3 regions of the Vibrio taketomensis genome follow, and region 1 is predicted to be linked to each of the others. Evidence: riboswitches for the same ligand, from Rfam matches in the RefSeq annotation. Region 1 holds a riboswitch; each other region holds the start of a gene.
The links. A riboswitch is a leader RNA that binds a small molecule or an ion and turns the genes downstream of it on or off. The one in region 1 is predicted to bind cyclic di-GMP.
Positions count from the first base shown of each region.

Region 2: it holds a riboswitch for cyclic di-GMP, as region 1 does, so the genes downstream of both, Vt282_RS15105 (hypothetical protein) here and Vt282_RS04600 (TfoX/Sxy family DNA transformation protein) in region 1, are expected to answer to the same signal.
Region 3: it holds a riboswitch for cyclic di-GMP, as region 1 does, so the genes downstream of both, gbpA (N-acetylglucosamine-binding protein GbpA) here and Vt282_RS04600 (TfoX/Sxy family DNA transformation protein) in region 1, are expected to answer to the same signal.

Region 1 is NZ_AP019649.1:988,100-992,708, reverse strand. Features, by position in the region: gene torR (two-component system response regulator TorR) at 1-591, opposite strand, end outside; gene torD (molecular chaperone TorD) at 831-1,484, shown strand; gene purR (HTH-type transcriptional repressor PurR) at 1,690-2,694, shown strand; cyclic di-GMP riboswitch class I at 2,843-2,940, shown strand; gene Vt282_RS04600 (TfoX/Sxy family DNA transformation protein) at 3,053-3,646, shown strand; gene Vt282_RS04595 (TVP38/TMEM64 family protein) at 3,776-4,465, shown strand; gene Vt282_RS04590 (putative signal transducing protein) at 4,480-4,609, shown strand, end outside.
Region 2 is NZ_AP019650.1:304,859-309,467, reverse strand. Features, by position in the region: gene Vt282_RS15120 (LysR substrate-binding domain-containing protein) at 1-236, opposite strand, end outside; gene Vt282_RS20785 (helix-turn-helix domain-containing protein) at 233-406, opposite strand; gene Vt282_RS15115 (hypothetical protein) at 489-1,379, opposite strand; gene Vt282_RS21270 (type II secretion system protein) at 1,687-2,199, shown strand; cyclic di-GMP riboswitch class I at 2,493-2,571, shown strand; gene Vt282_RS15105 (hypothetical protein) at 2,602-3,606, shown strand; gene Vt282_RS20775 (HD-GYP domain-containing protein) at 3,736-4,609, opposite strand, start outside.
Region 3 is NZ_AP019649.1:586,404-591,012, reverse strand. Features, by position in the region: gene ung (uracil-DNA glycosylase) at 1-253, opposite strand, end outside; gene nfo (deoxyribonuclease IV) at 554-1,432, opposite strand; gene grcA (autonomous glycyl radical cofactor GrcA) at 1,768-2,145, shown strand; cyclic di-GMP riboswitch class I at 2,387-2,474, shown strand; gene gbpA (N-acetylglucosamine-binding protein GbpA) at 2,582-4,042, shown strand; gene Vt282_RS02760 (LysR family transcriptional regulator) at 4,160-4,609, shown strand, end outside.

The DNA of each region.
Region 1 (4,609 bases):
CGGCGCATCGACACGGTGGCTGATCATATTCAAAATACGCTCGCGACTTAGCACTTGGTTCGGGTATGAAGAAAGTGCGACTAACAATTCGTATTCTGCTTTTGTCAATTTTACCGGTTCACCATTGCGGCTCAATGCACGGCGTTGGATATCAAACATCCACTCACCGAAACGCACAATGTTGGTATCATTTTTTTGCTCAACCATGCTGTCCGCGTTACGCGCGGCAGAAATACGCCACAGCAAGTTTTTAACGCGAACCAACAATTCACGAAGCTCGAATGGTTTGGTTACATAATCGTCTGCGCCCATTTCTAGGCCTACGATCTTATCAATGCTATCCGTGCGTCCTGTTACCAGGATAATTCCAATGTCCGATTGACTACGAAGTTCACGCGTCAACATCAAACCATCTTCACCAGGAAGATTGATGTCTAGCATTACTAGGTCAATCGAATTACTTTGTAGCGTGTCGCGCATCTGCTCGCCACTCTCCGCTTCGCTAACGGTGTAACCTTCATTTTGAAAGTAACCAACTAGCTTACTGCGAGTCACTGCGTCGTCTTCTACAACTAAAACGTGATAGCTCATCTAAACCACTTTATTTACATTGGGAATCAATTTCCGTTGTATTCTATTCATATGTCGTAACATTTCTAGTATTTATTACATTAAAATCAAGAAAGATGATTTTTATTGATTCAAGACAACCCTAGCTCATCGGTTAACAATTTGCCATTTTAAGACTCATTTAGTCACAATAGGCATTATCGTTATTCATTTTTCTTCGCTAAAATATAAATAGAACACAAACTTGGAGCATTATTTAGATGCAAGAACTCAAAGCGTTTAACGAAAAGCGTGCAGAAATTTACTGGTGGTTTTCTAGTTTATTTGCCAAAGAGCTGACCGAAGCTGAATTGGATCAATACCAAAGCGCTGAAATTCGTGGCTTTTTATCTGGCCTAGGCGAAAACCCAACCCTTAAACCATCTGTTGATCGCCTAGTCGACGCGCTTAACCGCCAAATTGACCGTGAAGATGGCCAACTTGAACTCGCCGCTGACTTCTGCGATCTGTTCCTGAAATCAGATAAAGAGTCTGCTTTGCCATATGCTTCGATGTATGTCGGCACAACAGGTCTTCTACATGATGAGCCAGCCAAAGAAATGGAAGCGCTGCTTGCAGAACATGGCGTGGCAATCAATCAAAGTTTGAATGAGCCTGCGGATCATATCGCTATTGAACTCGACCTGCTGGGCAATATGATTATTCGCACTAACGAGCTTGAGCAAGAAGGCCATTTTGAAGATGCGCTGATTGAACAAGAGGCGTTTATTCGCCGTTATATTCTAAATTGGGTACCTAAGTTCGCCGCGAAAAGCCAAGCACTTGACTCATTTGGTTTCTATTCAGCCGTCACTTCATTGCTTGTTGCGTTCCTTGAACTCGACTGTAACTATTTGGCCGGCGAAGCGGAATAGCATACACGCCCCAAGCTGCGATGATGGTTTTTCATTTGCTACCAGCGTCAATGCGGTCTAAAATCGTCATCGCAAACGATAAATTAATATAACTTAAGTACAAACCGCTGCTCTCAAGCGGTTTTTGTATTTCTAATACTTACTGCCAATTTATTCCCAATAATGTGAATAGCGGATGTGGCAGCGATAGATAGGATCATACCTTATGGCCACTATAAAAGATGTTGCGCGCTTAGCTGGCGTATCGACAACAACTGTATCGCACGTGATTAATAAAACGCGCTTTGTTGCTGAAGCAACACAAGAACGTGTAATGGAAGCGGTTACAGAGCTAAACTACGCACCAAGCGCAGTCGCTCGCAGTCTAAAATGTAATAGCACACGCACTATCGGTATGCTAGTAACGCAATCAACTAACCTGTTCTTTTCTGAAGTCATTGATGGTGTTGAGAGCTACTGCTACCGCCAAGGTTACACGCTAATTCTTTGTAATACGGGTGGTATCTACGAGAAGCAACGTGACTACATTCGCATGCTAGCGGAAAAACGTGTCGACGGTATTTTGGTAATGTGTTCAGACCTAACCGAAGAACTGAGCGAAATGCTAGACCGCCATAAAGACATTCCTAAAGTGGTTATGGACTGGGGCCCAGAGAGCTCTCAAGTCGATAAGATCATCGACAACTCAGAAGAAGGTGGCTACCTAGCGACCAAATACCTCATTGAGCATGGTCACAAAGATATCGCATGTTTAAGTGGTCACTTCGAAAAAGCCGTTTGCCAAGAGCGTATTCAAGGCTTTAAACGTGCGATGACAGAAGCAGACCTTACGGTTAATGAAGATTGGATTCTTGAAGGTAACTTTGAGTGTGACACTGCCGTGCTTGCCGCTGACCAAATCGTTGCAATGGACAAGCGTCCTACGGCAATTTTCTGTTTTAACGATACCATGGCACTTGGTCTAATGAGTCGCCTACAGCAAAAAGGCATTCGTATTCCAGAAGATATGTCGGTGATCGGTTACGACAACATCGAGTTGGCAGAGTACTTCTCTCCACCGCTAACAACGGTTCACCAACCAAAACGTCGTGTAGGTAAAAACGCGTTTGAAATCCTACTTGAGCGCATCAAAAATAAAGAACACGATAAGCGAGTTTTTGAAATGCATCCAGAAATCGTTGAGCGCTCTACGGTTAAGAAAATTAACTAACTCGATGATTAATAAAACAATAGCTGATGGTCTCACCATCAGCTATGTTACATTTCAGACTTTATTCTTGCATTAAGATCACAATTCTTCCATAGTATGCTGATACTTCTTACAAGAAGTATTTTAATCTTTAGCAAAGCAAATTAAGTCACGCACAGGGCAAACCATTCTGAAAAGATGGGACGCAAAGCCACCGGCCTAAATATTCATGATTCAACATGACTGTATGGTAGCGGGGTTGCCGATGGTAGAAATGCACACGTTAACTGATTAACCTCCAGATACCTGCATTACCTGCTATTCTCTCGGACCTGATTTGGTGGCGTATTAACATACACATACACCGAGAAAGTACTGAATGGATAAACCAATACTGAAAGACTCAATGAGGCTATTTGAGCCACTAGGTCGCATTAAATCTCGCTCTATGTTTGGTGGGTTTGGGATTTTCGCAGACGAAACCATGTTTGCCCTAGTCGTACACAATAAGCTTCATATCCGTGCTGACAGCACTTTAAGAAAACAATTTAAGCAACTGGGTTTTGAACCTTATATTTATCACAAACGCGGTTTCCCTGTTGTCACCAAGTACTTCGCACTCAGTGAAGAATGGTATAACGACAGTGAAAAAGCCCTTGAGATAGCTCGAGCTGCGCATGCCAGAGCGCAAGTAGAAAAGTCTTCTCAAGCTGAAACAAAACCAACCCGTATTAAAGATTTACCTAATTTACGTCTAGCGACTGAACGTATGCTTAAAAAAGCAGGCATTGAAGACGTTCAGCAGCTACATCAAACTGGCTCTCTAGAGGCGTTTAAAGCGATTCGTAACTCTCATACTAGTGAGGTTAGCCTCGAGCTTCTTTGGTCGCTTGAGGGCGCGATACAGGGCACCCATTGGTCTGTTGTCCCCCTAGCCCGCCGAGAGGAATTGCTCGCACGCTTACAGCACTAACTTAATCTAGCCAGCGATCTCGCTGGCTTTTTTTTGAAAGTTTTTCGCGACTTATAAGTTCTTATATTTCATCAACGCAGCAAATTTAGATACTAAGCTTAATACAGGCTAGGTATAAGGAGAGCAAAGATGAACAAGAAACTGATTTTTGGCCTGTTGCTAATAGGATTAATCGCCTTTCTAATCACCCAATTTGGTGATCAACTCACGCTAGAAAATGCCAAAGCGCAACAAGCTGCTCTTGCTGCTTATATCGAGCAAAATTTCGTTTTAGCAGCCATCACATACTTTGCAATATATGTTGCTATCACTGCGTTTTCGATTCCGGGAGCCGCGGTTGTTACGTTGTTAGGTGCTGCGCTATTTGGCTTCTGGACTAGCTTACTTTTGGTATCTTTTGCGAGTACCATTGGTGCGACACTGGCTTTTCTCAGCAGTCGTTTTCTTCTACGAGACTGGGTACAAGGGAAGTTTGGCGATAAGCTTAACGCCATTAACCAAGGTGTAGCCAAAGACGGAGCGTTTTATCTATTCTCACTGCGCTTAATTCCCGTTTTTCCATTTTTCCTGATCAACCTATTGATGGGGCTAACCCCAATCACAACCGCGCGTTTCTACTTAGTCAGTCAACTAGGGATGCTGCCAGGCACAGCTGTTTATCTCAACGCCGGTACACAGTTAGCGCAAATCGATAGTTTGTCTGGCATCGTATCGCCATCAGTATTAGTGTCTTTCGCGCTACTTGGTTTATTCCCTATCATTGCAAAATGGGTGATGGCAAAGTTTAAACGTGATGGGCAATCGCAAAGTCACGCTTAATACGGAGTAACTTAGTGAAAATATTCAGCGCAGCGAATCCCCCACAAGCTCACATTGTCTGTGAGCTTTTGCGTTCACATAATATTGAGTGTGAAGTCCGTGGCGAAGGTATTTTTGGCTTACAAGGTGAAGTACCTTTTGGCG
Region 2 (4,609 bases), on a different replicon from region 1:
ATCTCGACCAACACATGCGATTGTTCTTCAACAATATCAATCTTGGCGTTTGGGTAATGCCGTTTGAGTAGGGGTAGCAACTTAGGCAGAAGATAAGGAGCAATTGTGGGTATCATGCCAACGGAGAGGGGGAAACAAAAAGGTCGGCCAAAGCTGTCATCCAAATGCGTCATATCATCCAGTTGTGCCATGATATTTTGGGCTTTGTCCAATACCTCTTGACCAATCGGCGTCACCAGTACTTTTTATTATCCCGTTCAAAAATCTTAATGCCCAACTGTTTCTCGAGCTCACTAATGCCCGCACTTAACGTCGATTGACGCACATGACAAAGCTCTGCCGCTTTTCGAAAGTGCAATGTTTTCGCCACTGCCAACGCATAAGATAATTGCTTTATTGATAACATAAGTCTCGCTCTAACCAAGTCATACTATCAATATTAGAGGCTCTCAGCGTCTACGTTCGATTTTTACTGTCATGACTGAGGCTCACCAACCTTGCGTTCGACAATGGTCTACGATTTGCGCGGCCATTTTTTGCACTTCATGTTCAAGATACGTTTCCGATGATCGCATGTGGTCAATATCTTCAACAAAATGAGAGGGACGTATATTGCGTAGCGTCGCTTCGTTTTTACAAATAAAATCTACCCATGGCAAACCATCCGCATTTTGGTATTCGATAATGTAAGTGGCTGCCGTTTGATGATTTAGGCTTGTATTGAGTTCAATCATCCAATCCAGATAATGCTCTGATACCCACGAAATGTAGTGCTGATTAAAATACTCTCTAAGCGATTGATAAGCTTTACGGTTGATCAGTTTTTGCATAAATGAAGAGGTGTCGCCATGTTCACGTGATGTCTTGATAAAGGTTTCCATTGGCAACTGATAAGGATAACGTTGTTGGCCCCAGTGGTCGGCGAACAATTTGGCATGAATCAATACGTAGTGCAAAGCGCTAAAAAGTCGGCCATAAACAAACCGATCTCGGTAGAACAACCTAACTCTTTCACCACAATAGAGGTTTAAATAGTCGCTCGGTACATCATGAGCATGCTCGCTGTCCTTGGTCGTACCTATTTCAAAGCTTGATTGTTCAGAGCTTGGTTGCGTGTTTGCCACATGCCATGGTTGCCTGCTCCAATAAGCCACATCCAAAGCGAGCAAATTCGGCCATTGATAGGGATCGTTCTGCGATCGAAATAGGTTCTCAAAGCTCAACCTATCATCCCCCTGTCCATGAATTTGCTGCAACTCGGTATTGATTTTATATTGAATATCAACACTGACTTGCTCCATGAGGCTCTGAATTTCAGAAAAACTCATAGACTTAGAATACCCTGGAAGATATCGCTCATAGATTTGCTCTTCAGACATCAGTCCACTTCCTATGCAATAGAACTGATTAAAGTATATACAGGAGTGCAGATTAACCTAACGAGTCACACATCAATCCGCGATTCAAAATGATGTAATTCAACTTAATCACACGCCGCCTCCTTGAGTCCATAAGGCCTACAAAACGATATCACCATCACTTATCTCGCAATATTTTTGCGCTTTCAAACTCTCCCTGATTGAATTTACATTTGTCTTTCTAATAGAATCCGTGCCCTCATTTCGTTATCCATAACACTGGCTGAGTGCTAGTTCGTTAAATTGACATGTTGAAGTTGACCTATTTATGAAAAAAATGAAGGGATTCACGCTGATTGAGCTCGTGGTTGTCATTGCTATTTTGGGTGTTTTGGCTGTAGTCGCGTTACCTAGATTTCAAAACATGCAGCGTGAAGCTCGCATCAACGTAATCGAAACCTTGCACGCTACTTTTGAAGAAGCTCATCAAAGACTCTACGCAAAGGCACAGATTCCAGGTGCATTAATACCCCAAGGTGAACAATTTTGGGTAGACGTTAATGGTAACGGGATCATCGATAGCGACAGTGGCGACTACGACCAAAGTACGCTTTATGGTAAAGATGGTATCGACATCATGATGATTAATGAGACAAACATCGACAATCATCAACTGTTAAAACTGGTCGATGTGAGTGACGAATTAGTCGCGGTGGTGGGTGATCAAAAACATCAAGCTTATATTGGTTTCGATATGCTTGGGAACAACGATATTAAGAATGGCGGCTGCCGTATTTATTATGACCAAAAGAAATTCCAATTCTCAACGAGCGGTTGTTAACACCTTCTGGCTAAAAAATAAAAATTTTCACCCATAGAGTAGATTGTCTTCCTGCACAATATCGCCTTAAGCCCTCAGTCGATACTCATCAATTCGCAACACTTATCAATTCACACCTACGCTTCCCCAAAGCGCCCAAACACTATGACCCACCTCACAGTTAAGCACTGAGAGGTGAGCGTTATCGTTTTGTTTTTTGAAGGAATATCACAAACTTGTGAACTCCATCACCGATTGTAGATGCTGTAATTGTGGAACCAGTGTCACACAAACGGATACCATATTCGCGGAAATAACTCTAAGGGCAAACTTGTCGTGAGGCAGGGACGCAAAGTGACAGCAGAATTTAAGATTCTGGGCTGCATTACTGAGTTTAGTGAAAACTGAACGGAAACTTAGATCATGAAAAAATCCACGCTTGCTCTTGGCATTATGGCTACTCTCTGTGCAACCTCTAGCTTTGCAAATATTTATACCACAGAGAGCAATGGCTCAATCCGCCATATGGACACCAACGCTGATGGTGACATTTCGGTTATTCTACATCTCAAAGATAAATACACATACACGAACGACAAAGGCAAAGAGAAAACGAAAAAGTACTCGAAAACCGTTCAGTATGTTGCAAATTCAGGCGAGAGCTTTGATGACGTATTGGCAATGATGTCAAGCTACGACAATATCGCTGACTTTCAAGAGATGCCTGTTGACGTAAAAGCAACGGGAGGACGAGAATTTGCAGAATCATTTGATCTCAATTTGAGCCTTGCCAACGAATATGTTGCAGGTGGCACGGTTGGACATGCGACCTTGTTCCACAAGAATGGCGTTCCAATGCTGCACGTAAACATTGACGGTAAATACGTACCTGCAAAACAGCCGTATCTGAACGTCCCTAGTTTCGTGAAAAGCTCACGCGCACACGACTTCTTTAAGGTTGTAGTCACCGATATTCTCGATAATGTTATTGTCGGTTTTGTTGAAGCGAAACAAGACATTCCTTTCAATCATGCGGACTACTTTTACGCCAAAGGCGAGCGTATCCCTGTTTACTGGACGCTAAGCGCAGACAGTAAGCCGTCATGTAATAAAGAGTGTAAAAACCAAGAACAGGCACATATGTCGGTAAGTAGCGCGCAAGTATTAGGACAAGGTAAGAAAATGCCTAATATTAAAGCGACCGACGACAGCGGCGAAATTATGGATTGGTTCCAATACGACCGTATTGGCGAAACATTCCAAGGATTAGGCGATAAACCTTATGGTATCGTACAAGACACGTATGACGAGAAAACCTACTGGGTTTACGGTTCAGCGATTGCCAAAGCCAAAGAAGGTAGCAAAACCTACTATTCTGGTGACAAAAACTACTCGCCAGGTCTCGCGATGAGCATCACAGTGAAATAATCCACATTCTGGTACACGTATACGTTATACCAGAATGATGCTTGATTAGAATTCACCAGAAGCACTCAAGATATACAAAAAACGCCTCGTTAGAAGGCGTTTTTTATCGCTTATGACTAATCAAAAAAGCTAACGCTTGAGATATCTATCCACATTCTCAATATCAATGAGCCTTTCTGGTAAATAAGCCTTTGCATATCGTTGGTAGACGCCACTGGTTAACAACAGCTCAAAAATATCCTTATCAATATGACCATTTTCAACCATCTTTGAAAGAATATCGATTGCTTCGCTCAGCGGTTTGGCTTTTTTATATGGTCGATCTGAGGCTGTCAGTGCTTCAAAAATATCAGCCACCACCAAAATTCTTTCCGGAATTGACAGATCCTCACGACTCAATCCGCGCGGATAGCCGGTTCCAATGAGTGTCTCATGATGAGTCGTCGCATACCGAGGCACTCGCTCCAGTTCAGGTGGGAATGGAATGCTCTCGAGCATCTTAATACCACTGATCATGTGTTCATTAATCTTAAAGCGCTCTTCTTCCGACAAGGTTCCACGTCTTACAGAAAGGTTATAGATTTCTCCATGATTATATAGATGAGTCGGAACCGTCATGTTTATCCCAAACTGCGTCACATCAGCAAAGGGCTGATCTCTTGCAACGATATGGTCTGGTCGATCTGCTAAAAGCTTTTCAACGGCCGGTGTAGGTTGTGGGTGATAGCGCGTTTCTTCAAGTGGCGATAACCCTAAGCCACAATCAAAATAACGTACCCATTCTTGCTCAGCTAGTTGCTTTAATCGTTCAATATCTTGGTCAGACATAAACTCACCACCGATATTTGCGTTCGCAATAAATGCAAACTCTTCTCTCAACTTGTCTAATTGGGGACGCAAATCGTTATCGAGATCAACCTCTGAATCTAGCTTTGATAACAAGTATTGAATCTGAGCATCTCTCCACAATACCTCAAAGCGCATACGAACTTCGTGAATACGG
Region 3 (4,609 bases), 400 kb from region 1:
TTTTGATTCCAGGCAACACAGAAAAACACAAGCCATGTGCTTGATTCGGTCCGTGATAGGGATCTTGACCTAAGATAACGACTTTCACTCGATTGAATTCTGTCGCCTTAAAAGCATTGAACACATCCGCTTCTGGCGGAAAAATAGTTTTTCCGCTCGCACGTTGCTGCTCAACATAACGAATGGTTTGTTGAAAATAGTCTTGCTGCTTTTCGCAGCCGATAACGTCATGCCAAGTTAAAGTTGAGCTCATGCGGGCTTCCTTGAATAGATTGAAGATCGTTTCAAGTTGCTATTGTCGCAAAAAGCCTATCATGAACAAAGTGATATAACCCACTAACCGAGTATTTAATGAGGTGGACGCTGAGGAGTGCGGTAGTGACCTTGGCCATTAACATGGCGATTAGGTGTGGGCATTCGATGAGGACGATGAGCAGGGACAGAATTGGATACATTCATAGCAGCACCTTTCTTAACATAACCACGTTGCACAAGTATTGTTATTTAAGTTATGAAAGAAAGATGCCAGTTTGGTCAAGTATTTAACTAAAACTTATTCGGTCACTAAACTTTGTTGATGAAACGTACGTAGTTGCTTAATTTCATTCGCCCAAAGTTCAGGTTCAATTGTCTCTAAAATTAGAGGGATACCATCAAAGCGAGCATCTTTAGCGATATATTCAAAACAGCTCCAACCAATTTCACCTTTACCTAATGCATGGTGTCTATCGACCTTACTGCCCAACTTCGACTTTGAATCATTAATGTGCATTGCACGTAGATAGTGCATACCTACCACACGGTCAAACTCAGCAAAAGTGACTTCACACGCCTCGAGTGACGACAAATCGTACCCCGCAGCAAAGGTATGACAGGTATCTAAACACACCCCAACTCGAGACTTATCGTCAACTTGTTCGATAATCTCAGCCAAATGCTCAAAGCGCCAACCAAGGTTTGAACCTTGCCCTGCCGTGTTCTCGATGACCGCAATCACATCTGGCACAGCTTGGTGCGCAAGATTGATCGATTCAGCAATCGTTGCTAAACACTCTTGTTCTGAGATTTTGTTGAGGTGGCTGCCTGGGTGAAAGTTTAACAGCGTTAAACCTAACTGCTGGCAACGCTCCATCTCATCGATAAAAGCCGCGCGAGACTTTTCTAGTTTGTCAGCCTCCGGCGCACCCAAATTAATCAAATAGGAGTCATGGGGCAAAATATGCTCAGCGGAAAAGCCCAACATTTTGCAATTTGCTTTAAATGCGCTGATGGTTTTTGCTTCCAGTGGCTTTGCTACCCATTGGCGTTGATTTTTAGTAAACAATGCAAAAGCATTAGCACCGATCTCACGTGCACGCAGCGGTGCTTGATCAACACCACCAGCGGCAGAAACATGAGCACCGATATATTTATTTTGTGATACAGATCTCATTGTCATTTAACCACTTTACTCTTTCAGTTTCGCTACCTAATAACAGTTAGTTAGCGTAAATTGTGACCTTTCAAATTGTCATTTTGTAGTAAATTTACAACAAAATGACTCATTTAACTAAATTTTAAATATTAAAATATTTTGTAATTACTCGTTTTAAACACTTTATTGATTTAACTCAATAAAATTCCCACAAGAAATTCAATGTTTTTGGTTGTAATTTGACTTAAATCAATATTATTATAATGGATATTCGCTATATAATACGTAGCTCGACAAAAAATTTGAAAATTAACACCAATAAGAACCACATTTATGTGGACTAGGAGAACGTAATGATTCAAGGTATTCAAATTACTAAAGCCGCTAACGACGACCTACTAAACTCAATCTGGCTACTAGATAGCGAGAAGAATGAAGCACGTTGTGTTGCTGCAGCATCTGGCTACGAAGCTGACCAAGTTATCGCTATCAGCGACCTAGGTGAGTACGAAAGCCGTGAAGTAGCAATCGAAGCTGCGCCAAAAATCGAAGGTGGTCAACACCTAAACGTAAACGTACTACGTCGTGAAACTCTAGAAGACGCAGTTGCTCACCCAGAGAACTACCCACAGCTAACTATCCGTGTATCTGGCTACGCTGTGCGTTTCAACTCTCTAACTCCAGAGCAACAACGCGACGTTATCGCTCGTACTTTTACTGAGTCTCTATAATTTTTTCGCCGAACGGCAAAAATTAAGACCCAAGTTTTTGAAAAGCAGGTGCAAGCCTGCTTTTCTTTTTGGCATCTATATAAAAATTCTTCGTGCCAAAAAATAGGCTTAACTAAGCCAAACCAGTGAACAACTGCAGAGAATATCAACACCAAGCATATCGAGTGGGATTTTAATTCCACAACTCAGTTAAGTTTGTAGTTGTGATACTCACCTCTGCGTTACATTCCAAATCGCTCAATTCATACTTCGGCAAACCATTCGAAAGAGTGGGACGCAAAGCTTCCGGTCTAAAGATGATAACAATCAAAGATAGCGGGGCCGCCACTTGATAGCCATTATTAAGTGTCTTAGGTAACATCAACCTTGCGTTGGTAGAACCCTATTTGCATGCGCCAAAGTGTGACTATTTTAAGTCAACCAAAAGGAACATGTGATGAAATCACTGCCAAATAAAACTCTGCTTGCGCTTGCTCTAACAGCGCTGAGCGGTAATGTAGCTGCTCACGGCTACGTCTCTGAATTTAACGATGGTATTGCAGGTAGTCGCGCTGCACTTTGTAAGTACCCAACGCCTGATACCAACGAAAAAAACCGCGATTGTGGCGCGATTCAATATGAACCACAAAGTGTTGAAGGCCCTGAAGGTTTTCCTCAAGCTGGCCCTGTTGATGGTAAAATTGCCAGTGCGCAATCAGCGCTTGCGACTGCACTTGATGAGCAAACTGCCGATCGTTGGGTGAAACGTCCTATCACATCAGGCATGCAAAATTTTGAGTGGACCTTTACCGCTAACCACGTCACTCGTGATTGGAAATACTACATCACTAAACCAAATTGGAATGCAAACCAAGTTCTATCACGCGATTCATTTGATCTAAACCCATTCTGCGTGATCGAAGGCAACATGGTGCAGCCACCAAAACAAGTCACGCATGAATGTAACGTTCCAGAGCGCGAAGGCTACCATGTAATCCTAGCGGTTTGGGATGTCGGTGATACTGCAGCCGCATTCTACAACGTCATCGACGTTAAATTTGATGGTCAAGGCCCAGTGCTCCCTGAGTGGAACCAAGCTGGTCAAATCAATCCAACCATGGATCTCAACATTGGTGATAAAGTCTTCACCCGCGTATTTGATAATGCCGGTGAAAACATCGCTTACCGCACTGAGCTAACCATCACAGAGCAAAGCCTCACCCAAGCAAACAATTGGTCACATGCGTTAGCCGCTAAGATCAACCAAGAGCAATCTGCAATTAAAGCTGGCCAATACAGCGCAGATAAATTTACGCCAGTCTACGGCGCTAACCCAGTTTACCTACAAACTGGAAGCGGTCTGCAACGCGTTGAAATTGGTTACGATATCGAAACTACCCTACCAGAATACTCGTTAACCGTTGAAGGTCTTGAGTCTGAGTACATCATCGACGGACAAGCAACCGAACTAAACCTAGCCCTAACAGCAGAAGGTGATATTGAAACTGAACTTACCGTTTACAATCACGGCCGTGAAGCGCTGGCAAGTTGGACGGGTAAGCTTACTGATGGTCAAGACCTACCGCTGACGTTGACGCTATCTAAATCAGAGCAAGGCCACCATGTGCTAGTTAGTCGCATTAAAGATCAAGCTGGCAATCTAATTGATCAAATTAACTACGACTTCCACCTTATTGAAGCGCAAACTCCGCCACCAGCGGGCGACTATGATTTTGTCTTCCCAGAGAGTGTGAAAAGCTACACCGCAGGTACTAAAGTCTTGGCGAGCGATGGTCAAATCTACCAATGTAAGCCATTCCCATACTCAGGTTACTGCTCACAGTGGACAGAAAACGCAACACATTACACGCCAGCGACGGGTTCTCACTGGACAATGGCATGGGATAAAGTGAACTGATTTATCACTTAAATTTTGTTTGATTATAACGGCACTCACAGTAGTGCCGTTTTTTTGTGCATACAGACTCAAGTTCGGTTACATTGACGCAATGATTCCATTTAGTCATTAATCACTATGCTACTTGAAGGCATCGAAACACTGATTACCCTAAGTAAAGCCAAAACCATGAGCCGAGCTGGCAGTTTGCTCTACATTAGCCAATCGGCTGTGAGTAAACGCATCTCAAATTTAGAAAACAAATTGGGTAAAAAACTGATCGTGCCTGATGGCAGAAATGTTCAGCTCACCAATGAAGCGCTCAATCTGATCGCCAATATTGAACCGACATTTAATGAGCTTCGTGGGCTGATACACGAGCAACAAAGCATGGTTGAGAGCAGTATGATCAAACTCGACTGCTCAGAGACACTGGTGGCAGGTTATTTAGCGCCAATATTGAGTGACTATATTCAGCGAGACCCGTTTATTAATCTGACCACTAACCATACTCCAAGAATTGTCGAGCATGTTCAGTCAGGCAAAGCCCATATTGGCGTCTGCGCGGGCTATTTACCTAGCCAACAT